Regions from separate parts of the Brochothrix thermosphacta DSM 20171 genome, predicted to be linked through region 2. Evidence: riboswitches for the same ligand, from Rfam matches in the RefSeq annotation. Region 2 holds a riboswitch; each other region holds the start of a gene.
The links. Region 2 has a riboswitch for S-adenosylmethionine ahead of V6S17_RS02690 (methionine ABC transporter ATP-binding protein). Riboswitches for the same ligand answer to the same signal wherever they lie in the genome.
Positions count from the first base shown of each region.

Region 1 (5,054 bases), 270 kb from region 2:
CCAATTAAACCTCCGGTGGACCAACTATCATCTGTTTTATCAACGTTGAAGCCATCATATCGAGAAATACCTGTGGCTGTTTTTTTTAGCACAACTGCAGTTAGGACACTAAAACCTGCCATACTGCTGCGTAAATCGGATAATGCATTTTCACTTTCTGTGTTTCGGTTAAAAAGTACCGATACAATATTGATCATAGTCATCATCTCCTCTTCCCTTTCACTATAGGCTTGTTGACAGAAAAATTCAACTGAGAGCTTACAGCATTTTCAAGAAGATGATTCATTGGTTACTTTTGTGTTTTTTCAAGCGCTTGTTCAATATCCCAAAGGATATCATCTATATTTTCTAATCCAATAGAAAGACGTATTAGGTCGGGTGTAATTCCAGCTTTAGCTTGATCTGCTTCTGATAGCTCAGAGTGCGTTGTACTTGCTGGATGAATAACTAATGATTTAGAATCACCAACATTTGCAAGCAATGAAAATAACTTTATGCTATCAATAAATGTTTTTCCAGCTGTCACACCACCTTTAATTCCAAATGTAAAGATTGAACCAGCGCCTTTAGGTAAATATTTTTTCGACAAGTCTTGATAAGGATTTCCGTCTAATTCAGGATAACTCACCCATTCAACAGCAGGATGCTCATTTAAATAGTTTGCCACCGCTCGAGCATTTGACACGTGTCTTTCTACACGCAATGATAAAGATTCTAATCCTTGTAATAAATAAAAGGCACTCTGCGGACTAATTGCTGCTCCAGTATTACGCAATAATTGCACACGCGCTTTGAGAGCAAAGGCTACGTCCGGAACATCAGCATATACTAACCCACTATAACTTTCATCAGGCGTTGTAAAGTCGGGAAACTTACCACTTGCTCGCCAATCAAATTTACCACTGTCTACTAAAATACCGCCTAAGGTTGTCCCGTGACCTCCAATAAATTTAGTTGCAGAGTGTACAACAATATCAGCTCCAAAATCAAACGGGCGAATTAAATAGGGCGTTCCAAATGTGTTATCAATGATAAGTGGAATATCATTTGCATGAGCCACAGCTGCTACAGCTTCAATATCTAACACATTGATACGCGGATTCCCTATTGTTTCAGCAAATATTGCCTTTGTATTAGGTTTAATCGCTGTCTCAAAATTAGTGCTATCATCTGGATCTACAAAACTCACAGTGATTCCTAATTTACTTAACGTTGACTTAAACAATTCGTATGTTCCACCATATAATGTGCTTGCTGCAACAATATGATCACCTGAGTTAGCCACATTTAAAATCGCATAAAAAATAGCTGAAGCGCCCGAAGCAGTTGCCAAAGCAGCTGTCCCACCCTCTAATTGTGCAATTCTCTGTTCAAATACATCTTGTGTTGGGTTCATAATTCGTCCGTATACATTACCTGGCTTACGTAGCTGGAAGAAATCAGCTGCTTCTTCTGCATTTTTGAATACGAACGATGTTGTTTGATAAATTGGAACAGCTCGTGCCCCTGTTGTTGGATCGGGTTCTTGCCCCGCATGGATTTGTAAGGTTTCGAATTGAAACTGATGTTCTTTTGTCATTTTAACCGCTCCTTTTAATGTTATTAATCAAATAACTTATGTAGAGAAGGTGCATTAAATACAAAAAAGCCGTCTCTTCTAAAAGAGGCAGCTTTTTACAATGCTGAACTCTCATCTTTCAGGTTTAAACCTGCAGGAATTAACACCATACGCAAAACGCTGGTTGTCGGGTTTCATAGGGCCTGTCCCTCCACCACTCTAGATAAGAATTAATAAAGATAACGCCAGTCATCTTATTAATCGATTTATTTAATTGTTTCTATCATAACTGATGCTTTATTCGTACGTCAAGTATTTGTTTGAATTTTCAGTTATTTAATCGAAGTGTTCCATTGTGCTTTAAACTAAACTATCGATTGGTACTCACTTAATTTTTAAAAAGGGAATAATACTCATCAGTAGTTAATAATAGCGCTAGCCGTGTTTTTATCTGCTGTTGCAAAAGCCACCTTCCTACTAAATCTCAAAAAAACTCTTCCTGACAAAAAGCGTCAAAAAGAGTTTTTCTACAATATCCCTGCCATTCTACGGGCTATTTTCGTTTTTATTGGATCTGAACGTTTGGTTTTACTTTTATTATTATCCAGTAAAAGCCAAACCACTCCTGCTAAATTTCATAACGCTACAAAAAAATCCACTACTAGACCTGAAATTCAAATCAGAAATAGACATGGATCAGTCTATAACGATTAAAATTTCTAGCCTAAAGAGTAGTGGATGTTTGATAGATTACAATTTATCATTGTTTTACAAGGTAGAATATACTTTTATTATTTTTCTAACCATTCAGTGTGGAATGTACCTTCTTTATCAGTACGTTCATATGTGTGAGCTCCAAAGTAGTCACGTTGTGCTTGAATAAGGTTAGCTGGTAATGTTTCTGTACGGTAACTATCGTAATAAGAAATAGCTGCAGAGAATGTTGGTACTGGAATACCAGCTTTAACTGCTGTTGCTACTACATCACGCAATGCTTCTTGATAGTTGTCAGCGATATCTTTAAAGTATGGATCCAAGAAAAGATTTTTCAATTCTGGTTCTTTACTGAAAGCATCAGTGATTTTTTGTAAGAAACGAGCACGGATGATACAACCTGCACGGAAAAGTTTAGCGATTTCGCCAAAGTTTAAGTCCCAGTTGTTTTCATCTGAAGCCATACGCATTTGAGCAAATCCTTGTGCGTATGATGCAATTTTACTTAGGTAAAGTGCACGACGTACTGCTTCAACAACCGCTTCTTTATCACCTGTAAATGGTGTTTTAGCAGGTCCTGTTAATACTTTACTTGCTGCTACACGTTCTTCTTTCAAAGCTGAAATATAACGTGCAAATACAGATTCAGTAATTAACGGTAATGGTGTTCCTAAATCTAAAGCACTTTGGCTTGTCCATTTACCTGTTCCTTTATTTCCAGCGCGATCCAAGATAACGTCAACTAGCGGCAAACCAGTTTCAGCATCTTTTTTCTTCAAGATATCTTTTGTGATATCAATTAAATAACTATCTAATTCGCCTTGGTTCCAGTCTTCAAATACATCTGCTAATTCATCATGTGAAAGACCTACGTGATGTTTAAGTAGCGCATAAGCTTCTGCAATTAATTGCATGTCGCCATACTCGATACCATTATGTACCATTTTCACGTAATGTCCCGCGCCATCAGCACCGATATAGGCAACGCAAGGTTCGCCATCTTCAGCACGTGCTGCGATTTCTTCAAAAATAGGTGCTACTAATTCATACGCTTCTTTTTGTCCACCAGGCATGATTGCAGGTCCTTTTAAAGCACCTTCTTCTCCACCAGATACACCAGTACCGATAAAGTTAAAGCCTTCTGCACTTAATTCAGCGTTGCGTCGAATTGTATCTTTATAGAATGTATTACCACCATCGATAAGAATGTCACCTTTATTTAAGAAAGGTTTAACTGCATCGATTGTTTTATCTGTAGCATCGCCAGCTTGTACCATTAAAAGAATACGACGTGGTGATTCAAGTGAGTTTACAAACTCTTCTACAGTATAAAAAGGTACTAAATTTTTATCTGAGTGATCTTTGATAACATCTTCTGTTTTTGAAGCTGAACGGTTAAAAATTGATACCGAATGACCTCTGCTTTCAATATTCAACGCAAGGTTTTTACCCATAACGCCCATTCCAATAACACCGATTTCTTGTTTGCTCATGATTTAATCGTCCTTCCATTTCATAAATTTTATGAATACGATGTTAACAACCCGATGTTAACATTGACTTACCGTATCATCATATCAAAATATTACTATTACATCAATAATACAACACCCGATATTCTTTAAAAAACTCACTATTTAAATGTTTAATACCCAGTTTGTTCTCATTTTATTGTTTAGGTTTATTTTTTTGATATTATTAGTTACAATAGGTAGAGAATAACTATCTATCGATAAAAAGGAGTTTTTAAATTGGGATCAAATAAAATGGTTAAAATTGTTGTCTATGTATTAATTTTTGTACTTGTTGCCTCGTCACTTTTAAGTAGCGCTTTATTCTTCTTTTAAAAACGATTGCTTTTCTTCTAACGCGGAAGACAAGCTTTTTTTATGTACTAAATTGTTAAGATTTGCACTACAGCCTATTTATGTCTTTTGGCGTCACACGATGTATACATCATTACTTCTTCTTCATTGTTCAATACACGCAAACCCACTTGAGATAAAGTTTGCATTTCTAGTTGATCTTCCACTATATGAATAGGTGCAATCCACTTGATATATTCACTGATTTTTTTCACTAGAAATGGACTGATAGACATCCCTCCCGTAAGAATAACAGCATCAACATTCCCTTTAAGAACTGTTGCATATGCACCAATTTCTTTTGCAATTTGATAAGTCATCGCGTCATAAATAGCAATTGCTTCCTGGTCATCCTCAACAATTCGCCACTCAACATCTGTTAAAGAATCAGTCCCCAAATACCCTAAAAAACCACCTTGTTTCAATATTAACGGTAACTCTTTAACTTCTTCTGGTGATGCGATGTATTTTTTCATCACTGCTTCCATTGGCAATGATCCTGTTCGGATAGTACTAAAAGGTCCTTCTCCATAATAACCATTGTTAACATCAATCACTTTGCCATTTTCATGGGCGCCGACAGATACCGCTGAGCCCAAATGCACAATGATGAATTTAGCTTCTTCATAGGTTGTTCCAATTTTTTTTGCAATATGGCGTCCCACAGCCTTTTGGTTAAGTGCATTAAAATAGCTGCGTCGCACAAAATCAGGGTGTCCCGATACACGTGCCACATCTTGCAATTCATCCACTGTGGGTGGATCATAAGTAATCGCAGGCACTTGATAATACTCTGCAAGGCTATGAGCTAAAATTGCACCAAAACTACCTTCCGCTTCATAAAAAGAGTGCTCTATTAGGTCGCTCACCATTGCTTCATTAATCGTATAGGCACCACTTTTAACAGGTTGAATATA
Region 1 is NZ_CP145608.1:771,999-777,052, reverse strand. It holds gene V6S17_RS03945 (hypothetical protein) at 1-197, opposite strand, end outside; gene V6S17_RS03940 (O-acetylhomoserine aminocarboxypropyltransferase/cysteine synthase family protein) at 290-1,579, opposite strand; SAM riboswitch class I at 1,688-1,788, opposite strand; gene gndA (NADP-dependent phosphogluconate dehydrogenase) at 2,350-3,765, opposite strand; gene V6S17_RS12660 (hypothetical protein) at 4,039-4,119, shown strand; gene buk (butyrate kinase) at 4,194-5,054, opposite strand, start outside.
Region 1: another riboswitch for S-adenosylmethionine. It lies ahead of V6S17_RS03940 (O-acetylhomoserine aminocarboxypropyltransferase/cysteine synthase family protein); the one in region 2 lies ahead of V6S17_RS02690 (methionine ABC transporter ATP-binding protein).

Region 2 (5,054 bases):
GCATCAATTGCATAGTTGGTATTAATAGCATATAAGTCTGCTTCATTATTTTTATAGGCTTGTGCCAATAAACCTGGGTCAATTTGATTTAAGAATTTTAATTTTTTAACATTATCAATATCATTGATAGTTGCTGTTACTTTATCTTTCACAGAGTCTTTAATTTTAACAAGACCTTCTTTTTCTAATAACATTAAGATACGACCTTGATCAGCTGTACTGTTACTAATAAGGATAGTTGATCCTTCTTTAATATCTGAAACTTTTTTATATTTTTCTGAATAAATACCGAACGGTTCGATATGAATTTTACCAGCGTTGATTAAATCTGTTTTGTTGTCTTTATTATATTGGTCTAAGTATGGGATATGTTGGAAGTAGTTCGCATCCAATTCGCCATCAGCTAGATTTTTGTTTGGTAAAATATAATCTTGGTATTTTTTAATTTCTAAATCAATGCCTTCTTTTTTAAGGATAGGTTTTGCTTTTTCTAGAATCTCTGCATGAGGAACGTTAGATGCCCCCACCACTAATTTTGTCTCTTTATCCTTTGCATCATTGCTGCCACAAGCTGCTAAAGTTAAAACGATTGCTGCTGTTAATAGTCCAAAAATAATTTTTTTCATAAGTTACTCTCCCTTTTATATGTTATCGTTTATCAATTTTGTTAGTGGCACGATCGCCAATAAATTGGATGATGAAAACTAAAATTAAAATAATGACTGTTGCGACGAATGTTACATCATTTTGAGAACGTTGAAAACCAGTGAAGTAAGCCATGTTTCCTAATCCACCTGCACCAACTACACCAGCCATTGCGGTATAACCAATTAATGAAATCGTCGTCACTGTCAAACCTGAAATAATTGCAGGAAGCGCTTCTGGCAATAGTACTTTACGAATGATCGTAAATGTACTGGCACCCATCGCACGACTTGCTTCTATTACACCTTTATCAATTTCTACAAAGGCAATTTCAACGAGACGAGCGTAAAATGGTGCTGCTGAAATAATTAAAGCTGGTAATGCACCAGCGGTTCCTATAACAGAACCTATCAAAACTTTTGTAAATGGCATGATAAGCACAATTAAAATAATAAATGGAATCGAACGGAAAATATTAACGAAAGCTGCTGACACACCATTGATACTTTTAATGATTAAATTGTCTTGATCACGTGTTAAGAATAGCAACAACGCGAGTAAAATACCGAGAACAAAAATAAATACAATTGAAATCACTGTCATAATAAGCGTTTCCTGCGTCGCGGTCCAAACTTCAGGCCATATTACATTAGGAAACCATTTTACTAATAAATCTTTCATGAACGAATCACTTCCATTCTAACGTCAATCTCTTCAAGGTACGCTTTTGTTTGTGTTATCTGTTCTTGTTCTGCAACAATTTGGATAAATAAGAACCCATATGAACCATTTTGTGTTTGTGTGATTGACCCATGTAATATACTAATATCAAGGTTGAATTTTTTAGATAAATCGGTAATAATCGGTTGAGTTGCCTGTGAAGCATTAAACACGAGACGTGCTAACAACCCTGTTGGGTAAGTCTCAATAAGGAGTTGTTCCACCTCTTCAGTCGCTGTATCATCTGTTGCTTGTGAAACAAAACGACGAGTAATTTCTTGTTGTGGTGTTTGAAAAACAGATAATACATCCCCTAATTCAACTACTTCTCCGCCTTCCATAACCGCTACACGATTACAAATCTTACGGATAACAGGCATCTCATGGGTAATCAAGATGATTGTAAGTCCCAAGCGCTTATTAATATCTGTCAGTAAATTTAAAACTTCACTTGTTGTTTGTGGATCTAAAGCACTTGTAGCTTCATCGCAAAGTAACACATCAGGATCATTTGCTAAAGCTCTTGCAATACCAACACGTTGTTTCTGTCCCCCACTCAGTTGAGAAGGATATGATTTATCACGTCCATCCAAGCCTACAAGGTGAATGAGTTCTGCGACACGTCGTTCACGTTCAGCTTTCTTGACACCAGCAATTTCTAGTGGAAAAGCAATGTTTTCAGCTACTGTTCGTGACCATAATAAGTTAAAATGTTGGAAGATCATTCCAATTTTTTGTCGAGCTGCACGTAATGCTGCACCTTTGACATCAGAAATCATGACATCATTGATATGAATAGCACCTTGTGTCGGTGCTTCCAATCCATTAAACATTCTAATAAGAGTACTTTTACCCGCACCAGAATAACCAATGATTCCGAAGATTTCACCTTCATTAATTTCTAAATTAACGTCTTTAACTGCATTGACTGCACCATTTCGTGTTTCGAATGTTTTACTGACATTATCTAATTTAATCATTCACTTCAACCTCTCTTTAACCTTCTTTAAGCATAAAAAAACATCTTTCTGAAATTCAGAAAGATGTGAAACGTCTACAAAGGAATAGCCCGCTTCTCATCTTTCTAAGTAATCACTTACTTAGCTTGATTTAGCACCGTCCACTCTCATGGGGTTGCTGGGTTTCGTCGGGCAAGTCCCTCCACCACTCTTGATAAGAAATATCATATAAAGTTATACTTGTTAATAGTTATTATAGGCGGAATAATAGCACAAGTCAATTCCTTTTTTGCTTTAATTTCGAAGTTTTTCTAATCCTTCGTAAATACGAGTAACATTATCAATGGCAGATAACCTTTCACCCGCCATATCGTCACTAAAAACATAGATACTCGGCACACTTTTTATCTCATATTTAGCTATCACTTCTGGTAAATAATTGACATTCATTTTTACAATTTGCACTTCTGGCATTGCCGCTTCAGCAAAATGTAAATACCGTTCAACCAACTGGCACCCACCGCACATTGGTGTATAAAACAGCACCGCAAACGCACTTTTTGAAAGTATCGCTGCTTTAAATTCAGTCGTAGACCATTCTTTCATAATTATTAACTCCCTTAATATAAAAAAACGCAATGATGAACCTCATCATGCGTTTTTAATGACTAACTATTCTTTGATAAATGCTTCGTACTCTTCATAACTTAACAACGCATTATATTCTGCTTCATCTACATCTGTAAATTCAACAATCCAACCTTCGTTATAAGGATCTTGGTTAACTGTTTCTGGTTCATCTTCTAATTTTTCATTGACAGAAACAACTTTCCCACCAATAGGAGCATAGAGTTCAGAGACTGTTTTAACGGATTCAACACTACCAAATGAATCACCTTTTGCTAAGACATCATCAACTTCTGGTACTTCAACAAAAACAATATCACCTAACTCATCTTGTGCATGTAATGAAATTCCCACAAAATAATTAGCACCGTCTTTTTTTACCCATTCGTGTTCTTCAGTGTACTTGAATGATTGATAATCTGTCATAATAAAAAACTCCCTTTATCTATTTATTTTTAGTTCCAATAATTCTCATAATTATCTTCTTTGAATCCAAGTGTTATTTTTTCATCATCAAAGGCTAATGGACGTTTAATCAACATGCCATCTGTTGCTAAAAGTGCAAAAATATCATCATCTGTCATTTGATCAACTTTATCTTTCAAACCCAGTTCACGGTATTTTTGTCCACTTGTGTTAAAAAAGCGTTTAATCGGTAGCTTACTTTTTTTGTAAACCTCTTTTAATTCAGATGCTGTGGGTGTATTTTCAACGATATTCACCGATTCGAAGGGCACCTCGTTATCTGTCAGCCATTTTGAAGCCTTTTTACACGTGGTACATTTCGGGTATTGATAAAATTTAATCATTTACTATCCCTCACTCTTTTTGAATTCTCTTTATATCTTAATAATAGATGATTTTTACTATTTGGACAACTAAACTTTACCATAATTCTTATTTTTTTTATAACAGTATTTAAACTGTACTTTTATCAAAGACTCTCAACGCTTTCTATTGAATTAGCTAACAAGCTCTCTTCATAAAAAAAGTACTCCCTATTAAATTCATCACTCGAATTAAATAAGAAGTACGTTTCAAAAACGGCTTACTGTTTATTTGTAGCCCGCTTATTTTTCTTTTTCTGTTTTACATCATAGGTAGGAATATCTTTTTCTTTATCTTCCTTAGAGAACATTGAATTATTTGAGTTAAAACGCATCGACATAATGACGCCAATTCCCAGCAAGTTAACAACCAGTGAGGTACCACCATAACTTATAAATGGCAGTGGAATACCTGTAATCGGCAGTAAACCAATTGTCATTCCCGCATTTTCCAAAACATGGAACATGATAGTCATGACTACACCTGTACAAACAATTGAATAAAATTCATCTTTCAAGTCAAGTGCTGTTCCAATAATTTGATACACTAAGATGAAAAATAATGCAATGACAATACTACCTGCGATAAACCCCCAATGGTGGTTAATCATCGCAAAAATCATATCTGTGTGTCCTTCAGGGATATTTGTCATACCATTAGTGCCTTTATAACCCGTAATTTCACCCGACCCAATTGCCTGCATCGCTAGAATTAATTGGTAACCATCTGAATCTGCAGAAGAATAAGGGTCTAACCACGATGTAATACGACCGAATTGGTACTGTTTAAAACCAACAATGGCTAACCACTCCGGTTTTGTCATTACTATGTATATCATCCCTGCCCCTAAAGCAAAGACAGAAGTGATCAATGGTAAGAGGATACGCCATGTTATGCCTGATATGATGAGCATTCCCAAAGTGATTGCCATGATAACCAAGCCTGTACCTAAATCATTTTCCGCTAGTATTAATGCAAACGGAATAAATGAGGTGAGTGCTATTTTAAATAACAATATCCAATCAGTACGATTTGTGCGGATTTTAGCCGCTTGATTATGCTCGATAATGACCTTCCCTTGCATCATAACAAGAAATATTTTCATCAACTCTGCTGGCTGGAATTGACCGATAACTGGTATCATTATCCAACTTCTTGCCCCATTAATTTTAACGCCAATTCCAGGAATCAACACAAGTACTAATAAGAAAAGACCTAATCCATAGAGATAAGGCGTTATTTTTATCATTGTTTCACGATCAATTCGCATAATCA
Region 2 is NZ_CP145608.1:505,882-510,935, reverse strand. It holds gene V6S17_RS02700 (MetQ/NlpA family ABC transporter substrate-binding protein) at 1-626, opposite strand, end outside; gene V6S17_RS02695 (methionine ABC transporter permease) at 649-1,326, opposite strand; gene V6S17_RS02690 (methionine ABC transporter ATP-binding protein) at 1,323-2,345, opposite strand; SAM riboswitch class I at 2,439-2,545, opposite strand; gene V6S17_RS02685 (thioredoxin family protein) at 2,619-2,930, opposite strand; gene gcvH (glycine cleavage system protein GcvH) at 2,997-3,377, opposite strand; gene V6S17_RS02675 (arsenate reductase family protein) at 3,407-3,760, opposite strand; gene V6S17_RS02670 (FtsW/RodA/SpoVE family cell cycle protein) at 4,000-5,054, opposite strand, start outside.

Region 3 (5,054 bases), 620 kb from region 2:
CTCTGAATACATCGCAATAATAACTTCTGTATCACTCTCAGTTTTAAAAGTATGTCCTTTTGCGATTAATTCTTCGCGCAAAGCAACATGATTATATACTTCACCATTAAAAATAATCCAATAACGGCCATCATCATAAGCTAAAGGTTGATGCCCATTTTCAACATCAACAATACTTAGGCGACGAAATCCCATTGAAATATGATCTTCATAAAAATAGCCTTCATCATCTGGGCCACGGTGTTCAATAAATTTATTCATTTTTTCAAAAACAGCTTTATCATCTGCTGATATCGCTACTGGTTTATTATTTATACATCCTATAAATCCACACATATTATATTCTCTCCTATACGTAAACTACCATTTAATTTTTTATTCATTTTACCTGAAACAACTATCCTTATAATATCATACAATGTTTGTTAAACACTAGAATTTCCTTGTATTCGACCAATCTATTTCATTATCACCCATCGAAATTAAATTCTCATTAGATTTTGAAAAGGGTTTGCTTCAAAAAAAGCCACGATACGATGATAAAGGACTGGGATGAGGCGCTTCTATAATAAAATGACGCGACTGATCGATTCTTTGACTTTTTGTTTGTGCCGGTTTACCCCATAGAATAAAAACAATTGGCTTTTCACGCTGATTAAGTTCATCAATTAAACAATCTGTAAATGTTTCCCACCCTTGCTTTTTATGAGAATGAGCTTGGTGGGCTTGTACAGTAAGTACCGCATTTAATAACAATACACCTTGTTTTGCCCACGATTGCAAACTTCCATCTGTTGGTGTTGTAACCTTCAAATCATCTGCTAGTTCTTTATAAATGTTTCGTAAAGATGGTGGTAATGGCCTTCCACTTTTCACTGAAAAACTCAGCCCTTCTGCCTGACCCGGTCCATGATAAGGGTCTTGTCCTAAAATGACCACACGCACGTCTTCATAGTTGGTTAGTGCTAAGGCGTTAAAAACCTCTTCTTTTGGTGGATAAATTGTTTTTGAAGCATATTCTTTTTCTAAAAAACGGGTGAGTTGTTTAAAATAATCTTTCGTCATTTCTTGCTCTAAAACGGTCTGCCAATAACCTGACAACTGCTGTTGCTCAAACATTTAACGTCAGCTTCCTTTCGCTTTAAACATCAAAAATCTCTGACCACAACAACACTAAATCATGTGCGTGACAGAGATTTTAAATTTTATTTCAGTGCATCTTTCAACGCTGTAATACGATCTGTTTTCTCCCATGGTAAATCAAGATCTAAACGACCAAAGTGTCCGTAAGCTGCCGTTTGGCGGTAGATTGGACGACGAAGATCAAGCATTTTAATAATACCTGCTGGTCGTAAATCAAATGTTGCATTCACGGCATCGATTAACTCATCTTCAGAGTATGAACTTGTTCCGAAAGCATTAACTGAAATTGATACAGGTTTTGCGACACCAATTGCATAGGCAATTTGTACTTCTACCTTATCAGCCAAACCAGCTGCTACGATGTTTTTAGCAACGTAACGTGCAGCATAAGCACCTGAACGGTCAACTTTTGTAGCATCTTTCCCAGAAAAAGCACCACCACCGTGACGAGCATAACCACCGTAAGTGTCGACAATAATTTTACGTCCTGTTAAACCACAATCACCTTGTGGTCCACCGATAACGAATCGACCAGTCGGGTTGATGAAATATTTTGTTTCATCGTCAAGTAATGCTGCAGGAATCACTTCGTCAATAACGAGTTTACGCATGTCTTCATGGATGGTTGATTGCTCTACATCAGGATGATGTTGAGTTGAAATAACAATGGTATCTACACGTGCAGGTGTACCATCTTCGTTATATTCAACCGTTACTTGTGTTTTTGAGTCTGGTCGTAAATAATCAACAATGTTTTCTTTACGCAATTTTGCAACGCGGCGTGCTAATGCATGTGCTAATGAAATCGGCAACGGCATCAATTCTTCTGTTTCGTTAGTTGCAAACCCAAACATCAAACCTTGATCGCCTGCTCCAATTGCATCAATATCTTCTTCAACAATTTCGCCATCACGACTCTCTAACGCAACATCTACACCTTGTGCAATATCACTCGATTGTTCATCGATTGCTGTCAATACAGAACACGTTGACGCATCAAAGCCGTACTTCGCTCTTGTGTAACCAATCTCACGGATTGTTTGACGAACGACTGCAGGAATATCAACGTAAGTGCTCGTTGAAATTTCACCTGCGACTAAAACGATTCCTGTTGTTACTGTTGTTTCGCAGGCAACACGTGCCATTGGGTCTTTCTCTAACATCGCATCCAAAATTGCATCTGAAATTTGATCTGCCATTTTGTCTGGATGTCCTTCACTTACAGATTCTGATGTGAAAAGACGACGGTTTTTTGTCATGTTAAATCCTCCATTTTTTATCATGCATCGATTTAGAAACGCTATAACCTCTTATGCAATCGTAAAAAAGTGGCAATAAACTGCATTAAAAAACCTTTTCTCACTAAAAAGAGAAAAGGTCCTAATAGCATACTTATAGCTATACCTTTTTTCTCTTATCGCTCAAGATACCTTTGTATCTTGCCACAGGTTAGCACCTTACACCTTAGTGTAGGCTGCTGGGTTTCATAGGGCCAGTCCCTCAACCACTCTTGATAAGATTCATAATTGTTTCATCATGATATATTTTGATTATCTCAAACAAACCTTGTCTTGTCAATGAAATTAGACTAATGTTTGATGATTTCCTTCGCTTTATTCCAAAGTAATTCCATTCCGGCATCTTTCATATAAAAACTCAATGAAGAGGTCTCCAATTGAAGGTATTCTGCTTCTGTTAATAAGTGCACACCGCTCGTTTCATAGTCTTCAGGCAGTGGTGCTTCTTCGTATGTTGCCATCTCTATTAAAAAAGCGCGTTTAATCACTCGACCACGTTTTTTATCTTGAAACTCGTAATCAGCTAAAAAGGTCCATTTATCTTCACTTTTCAGATGCACACCTGTCTCTTCCCATAATTCACGGACAACAGCTTGCTCGACAGTTTCATCAGGATCTATTTTTCCTCCGGGAAACTCAATTCCACGAACGATATTTTCAGTCATAAGCCAATGACCTGTTTTAATGTAAGGTATCACTAAAATATCTTTCACATCAGTGCCTAATTGGTTTTTTTCGAAAGTCATTTGTACTTTTCCACCTGTTAAATCAGTATATTCTATCATAGTTCATTCCCCTTTTTCTTCAATCAGCAATCATATCTAGCGTCTTACACCGTATTTTAGTATACAATGGAGCTAGATGAATTAATTGAAAGGTTGATTGTTTTGAAACAGATATTATTGTTCCTTATTAAGTGTTATCGCAAGTTAATATCACCCTTGTTCCCACCTAGCTGTCGTTTTTATCCGACTTGTTCAACTTATGGATTAGAATCCATTGAAAAATTCGGTGCCTTTAAGGGTAGTTATCTTGCCATAAAACGAATACTTAAGTGCCATCCTTTTCATCCTGGCGGAGTTGACATGGTGCCAGATGAATTTTCACTCCGTACGAAAAAAGCACATGATCATCATTCGTGTGATCACACACATAAATAATTTCTACCACTGTTCATTATAACAAAGTTTTTTAAATGTGCTAATATTTGATTCTTTTTTGTAAGAATAAAGCCTTTTTATAGCTTTACTTAGGTGTTATGGTAGTATCTCTCGTAAAGAAATAGGCGTAAGTGAAAATTTAATCCTATCATACAAAAAAAAGAGAGTGCAGGATTAATCTGCACTCTTTTTTATTTTTTTCTAATTGTTATATAGCTATCTGATAAGAATGTTGGATTGTATATTAACAGATTGATAGTAGAATAACGGCACTGAATGATTTAAACAGCTATTATTAATAGTTACCGGTTAAACACTATAAATGAACTGTTTTTGTCGCCAATTTTGCCATGTATGAGTCATGAGTAACTAATACAATTGTGCAACCTTTTGTATGCAAGTCTTTTAAGAGCTTAAATACAAGTTCACGATTTGCTTCATCCAAGTTACCTGTCGGCTCATCTGCAAATAACCAACGCGTTTTTTTAGCAATCACCCGAGCCAAAGCAACACGTTGCTGTTGTCCACCACTTAACTCATAAATGTGTTGTTTCTCATAATTTTTCAATCCCACTTTTGCTAAAGCACTTGAAATAATTTGTGAGTGTTGTTGTTTACCCTTTTTTGCAAGTGCGATACTGATATTAGCAGCAACTGTTTCTTCTTCAATTAAGCCATAATTTTGAAATAAATAAGCATATGAATCACGTTTCAACTGTCGCGTTGCTCGACGAGACAAATTCATTTCCCCATTATGTTTGAGTATTCCGCTACTCGGTGCTTCCAACAACGATAAAATATTCAACAAGGTTGTTTTTCCTGAACCGCTTCTTCCTGTTATGACTACAAAGTCGCCTTCTTCTATTATTAACGATAACGGTTGTAATACAACCTTGTTACCGAATTTTTTTGTTAATTTTTGCGTTTCAATCACATTAACTCCCCCTCTTTAAACTTTTAGCTAATTGACGTTTTTCAAACAAACGATGGAAGCCATAGACTAAAGCAAATTCAAGCATAACGTAGCATAAAAAACTACATATTATGACCATTTTAGTTGTTAACAACAAGACAGCAAACAATAAACCATTTAAGATAATAAGCAACCTTAAAAACGGGTAGTGCATCTTCCAATAATTGTAGCCGTGACAATACGTAATGACAATTCTGCGCTGGTATCTCCTAAAATAAAGTGCCGTTAGCGTATACGTTAATAGTAGTGAACTGCCGATAAGCAGCCCTAAAAAGAGCGCTAATTTCGCTTTATTTTCATTCAAAAGTTGAATTATAAAGCCTTTACGATTATAAACCGAAGCGACACTACGAACCAATCCTTCTGTTTTAGATTTTTGAATCGCTGGAAAAATGGTGGCATAGGGGTCACCTTTTGCTTCAAAATAGACGTTGCCAGAAAAATACCAACTGTAATCTAACGGAGTTATATTACCTGTTT
Region 3 is NZ_CP145608.1:1,121,598-1,126,651, reverse strand. It holds gene asnB (asparagine synthase (glutamine-hydrolyzing)) at 1-336, opposite strand, end outside; partial or broken gene V6S17_RS05795 (uracil-DNA glycosylase) at 433-1,119, opposite strand; gene metK (methionine adenosyltransferase) at 1,206-2,402, opposite strand; SAM riboswitch class I at 2,555-2,663, opposite strand; gene V6S17_RS05785 (NUDIX domain-containing protein) at 2,732-3,226, opposite strand; gene yidD (membrane protein insertion efficiency factor YidD) at 3,329-3,601, shown strand; gene V6S17_RS05775 (ATP-binding cassette domain-containing protein) at 3,918-4,535, opposite strand; gene V6S17_RS05770 (DUF1430 domain-containing protein) at 4,537-5,054, opposite strand, start outside.
Region 3: another riboswitch for S-adenosylmethionine. It lies ahead of metK (methionine adenosyltransferase); the one in region 2 lies ahead of V6S17_RS02690 (methionine ABC transporter ATP-binding protein).

Region 4 (5,054 bases), 950 kb from region 2:
AAAGTATATAAAACCCGTTCCTGCTAATACAAATAAATGCCAAATTGCATGACCAAATTTTATTTTTGGAAAACTGTAAATCACAGCTCCTACCGTAAAAGCTAGCCCGCCAATAATTAGCAATATAATACCGTCGCCTGTTATTGCTTCGTAGAGTGGTTTCATCGCAAAAACAATACCCCAACCCATTATGATATATATAACTGTCGAAAGTATACGAAATTTTTCTAAGAAGAAAATTTTATATACTATACCTAAAATAGCCATTCCCCAGATAACTCCAAATAATGACCACCCTAATGCACCACCTAGACTTATTAACGCATATGGCGTATAAGATCCGGCAATCAAGAGGTAAATAGCAGCATGATCTAAAATATTAAAGAAATACCTCACTTTAGAAGGTGGTAGGCTATGCAACATTGTTGAACAAAAGTACAAAACCATTAGTGAAACACCATAGATTGTAAAACTTACAACATGCATGGCTCCACCTTTAGAAACAGCAATTAATATTAAAAACACTAATGCTGGAATACTCAATAAGAAACCTATACCATGTGTAATAGCATTTGCAATTTCTTCTGCCAGATTGTAAGATGATACTTTTTTTGCTGTTTGTGTCGTTGTCGTCATAGTCAACCCACCCTCTTTCTATTCCTCTAAGATAATACTTTAAGAATAACTACTTTTAAATAAGCACTTTCTGGATAACCTTTAATAGAAGCAAAATCCACTGGTTGCTCAAAAGTTGTTTCTACATGATACTTACGACCCTGTTTGGCAAACGAATTTTTGATTGTTTTGTTGAAATCAGACATCGTAATTCCACTGTGATTAGTTGAAGCAACAACATACCCATTAACTGCTGTAATATTGATTGCCTGTTCTAGCAAAGTACCATAATCTTTAGTTGCACTAAACGTTACTTTTTTTGTTTTTGCGAAACTTGGCGGATCTAAAATAACCAAATCAAATTCCAGTTCTTTACGAGTTGCGTATTTAAAGTAGTGGAAAACATCTTCAACCATGATTGTGTGATCCTGAGGGTTAAGATTATTAACTTCAAATTGTTCAGCTGTTTTAGCACGACTTCTGTTAGCAACATCAACACTTGTTGTATGTATAGCACCACCCATTGCAGCTGCAACAGAGAAAGCACCAGTATATGAGAACGTATTAAGAACACGCTTGCCAGCAGATAATTCTTCCATAATATAACGTCGTACATCACGTTGGTCAAGGAAAATACCCGTCATAGCACCATCATTTAAATACGTCGCAAAGTTAATATTGCTCTCTTTTATAATTAGTGGTTCAGGAGCTATCTCACCTTTGACAAAATTATCATCATCAACGAATTGACCATTTTCACCAAAACGTCGTTTAGCGTAGATACCTTTATATGAAATAACTTTTTCAAACGCAGAATAAATTGTATCTGAATGTAGAAAGAGTCCTTCACTATACCAACTAAATAAAGCAAAGCCATCGTACCAATCAATTGTTAAACCACCAATGCCATCACTAATACCATTAAAGACACGGAAAGCTGTCGTTTCTTCAGATTTGAATAACATTTCTCTTTTATCTACTGCTGCTCTAACTTTGCCTAAAATAAAAGCATAATCGAATACTTGGTTCTGTTTATTAGATATAACCCAACCGATACCTTTATTTTGCTTACCTACAAGCGCAGTTGCGACATAATGTTTTTTTTCATCCATTAATTCTACAACAGCACCTTCTTCTTTAGGTACTTTGTTATAGAACATTTCTTTCGTTAACAATGGTGTTCCACTGTTAATATTACTCACTGCCCATTTCTTAATTTCATACATTAACGCATTCCGTCCTTTTTTTTATTGACTTATAGCTATCATACCCTAAATACACATAGAACACTAGCAAGTTAACAAAAATGAAAAGGACTAAACACCTTTATTACATGACCTCCATCTTAAGATCTTTACGGTTAACCCACTTCAATTTCAACATCACTTGATGAACAATAAATGTAATAATAGCTGGAAGTACAATCCCCATTAATAGATAGACAAAGAAATCATTATTACCTTGTTTCCCCCAAATAGCTATTGGAGCAATCAATGAGTTTAAACCCAGACCCGCTAACTCATAGCTCGTCTTAAAATGAAAGACGGTTGTCGCTATAGGTGCACAAATAATAGAGGCCAAAAATGGACCAGCTACTAGTTGTGGATGTTTGATAAGATTTGGAAATTGTACTTTTGGAGTAATTAATCCTTGTGCAAGATTACCACCTAAATCATTTTGTCGGAAAGACATTACCGTAAATCCAACAAATTGTGCTGTACAACCTATCAATGCAGCAGCTGATGATACTGGGTCTAATTGTAATGCAATTGCCAGTGCTGCTGAAGATGCTGGCGTCATTAACAAAATACTCCAGACTAACGCTATAACACTTGAACCAAATAGTGGAGACACAGTAATTGATTGTGCCATAAAACCACTTAAATCGACTAAAAGTGGTGTAGTTACTGCTGCTAGACCTAATCCGGCTACGCCCCCCACAACAACTGCAACAAAAGGAATAAATACCATATCTAAAATCGTTTTACCTGTTAACCATAAACCCACTAACGTTGCAATTATCCCTGCTAAAACTGCTGATATTGGTTGCCCTGAGACGAAGACCAAACCTACTCCACCTGTTGCAGCATTGGCACCTTCCACAAAATGTACGGCAGCACCACCTACTGTTGCTGCAATCATTGAACTAAATACCACTAATGTATTTCCCTTAAGTTGATAAGCGATTGCCACACCAAATGCTGGTGCTAATAGTGACTTAGCGATTGTTCCGATACCAATAAAAGCTGGCCAATTAAGAAAACCACCTATCGTTTCAATTAATAAACCAATTCCTAACATTACTAAAACAGCGTTAGCTACTCCCGCCGATACACGATAAACATAATCGATAAAACGCATATTTTCTTCTTTCATTGTTTCTGTTTTCATAAAAAAACACTCTCCCTTTAAATGAATTATCTGACAATTCCGATAATATGCTTTTTAGTATACTCCTATTTGCATTAGTAATATAGACCTTTTTACAATTGGAAACACTTACATTGATATCACTTTTTTATGATTGCCTTATTACTAATCTATTTTTAATATTGGTAACATTTAGAATATTCTAAATTATTGTTGACTTCTGAAAATAACAAGTGTAATATCAGTATCAATAACATTCACAAATTCATATACAACTCTTATTACGAGTGGTTGAGGGACTGGCCCTATGACACCCGGCAACCTTTCATTTCGATGAAAAGGTGCTAAATCCTGCAAGGAATCTTTTTTCCTTGAAAAATGAGAGAAATCGAGCACATCATTTATTGCAGCTACGATTCGCCTCTCTATAGTTTTTTATAGAGAGGCTTTTCTTTTGGGACGGGGTTTGTTAATTGAAGTGAGGTTATCATTATAAATTGGAGAGGAATTGATCATTATGACAGTCAAAAGTTCAAGTTTAGGATACCCACGTTTAGGAGAAAAAAGAGAATGGAAGCGCGCGTTAGAAAGCTATTGGAATGATGGTTCATCGAAAGAAGAGTTACTTGCAACAACTAAAGAATTGCGTTTAGCAAGTTTACAAAAACAGGCGGATGCAGGTATTGATAAAATTCCATCGGGAGATTTTTCACTATATGATCATGTTTTAGATACTTCAGTGACATTGGGAATTGTTCCTGAACGTTTCAAATATACAGATGGTGAAGTTCCATTAGAAACTTACTTTGCAATTGCCCGTGGTAACAAAGATGCCGTTGCTTCTGAAATGACTAAATGGTTCAATACAAATTATCATTACATCGTACCTGAATTAGACAATGCAAGACCTCAATTAACTTTTAATCGCCCCTTATTTTATTATAACGAAGCAAAAAATGAGTTAGGTTTAGAAACTAAACCCGTTATACTTGGCCCCATTTCATACTTAAAACTTGCAAAAGGTTATGAAGAAGATCAATTTGAAACACTGCTTACTGCTCTTATTCCTGTCTATGTACAGATTTTCGCTGAATTAGAAGCTGCTGGTGTTCAAACAGTTCAATTAGACGAGCCTTATTTAGTGCTTCTTACAGATAAAAAAGAATTGAACTATTACAAAAAATCTATCGCTGCTTTCAAAGAGGCTGCCCCATCAATTCAATTGATTTTACAAACATATTTCGAACGCTTAGATCATTACGAAGCGATATTAGAATTACCAGCAGACGGTTTTGGGATTGATTTTGTGGCAGATCACGGTGATAACTTACGTTCACTTTTACAATTTGGTTTCCCAAAAGATAAGATATTAGCTGCTGGAATTATTGATGGACGTAATGTATGGCGTTCTAATCTTAAAGATAAATTAGCCTTACTGACTTTAATTCAAGCAAACGTTCCTGCTGAACGACTTATTATTCAACCTTCATCATCACTATTACATGTACCAATTACAGTCGCACATGAAACCACCTTCGAAAAAACATTAGTAAACGGCTTAGCTTTTGCTGATGAAAAATTACATGAAATTGTTCTATTAACAAAGGCTGTTCGTGATGGTGTATCATCTATTCAAACAGAATTGGATGATAGTTTTGAAAAATACACAGCGTTACAAAAAGCTGACTTTAGAAATAATCAAACGGTTGAAGCTGAATTAACTAGCATCCAAGGTGAAGAAGTTAATCGTGCGCTTCCTTACGCTGAAAGAATTTTATTACAACATGAAGCACTTAATTTGCCACTATTACCTACAACTTCAATTGGTAGTTTCCCGCAATCAGCTGTTGTCCGTCAAAAACGTGCGGCTTGGAAAAAAGGTAATCTCACAGAAGCTGACTACCGTTCATTCATTAAAGAAGAAACTGAACGTTGGATTGATATTCAAGAAGGTCTTGATTTAGATGTTTTAGTTCATGGTGAATTTGAACGTACTGACATGGTTGAATACTTTGGTCAACAATTAAGCGGCTTCCAAGCAAGTACATTTGGTTGGGTACAATCATATG
Region 4 is NZ_CP145608.1:2,120,257-2,125,310, forward strand. It holds gene trhA (PAQR family membrane homeostasis protein TrhA) at 1-636, opposite strand, end outside; gene V6S17_RS10605 (class I SAM-dependent rRNA methyltransferase) at 663-1,841, opposite strand; gene V6S17_RS10610 (PTS transporter subunit IIC) at 1,945-3,006, opposite strand; SAM riboswitch class I at 3,261-3,370, shown strand; gene metE (5-methyltetrahydropteroyltriglutamate--homocysteine S-methyltransferase) at 3,500-5,054, shown strand, end outside.
Region 4: another riboswitch for S-adenosylmethionine. It lies ahead of metE (5-methyltetrahydropteroyltriglutamate--homocysteine S-methyltransferase); the one in region 2 lies ahead of V6S17_RS02690 (methionine ABC transporter ATP-binding protein).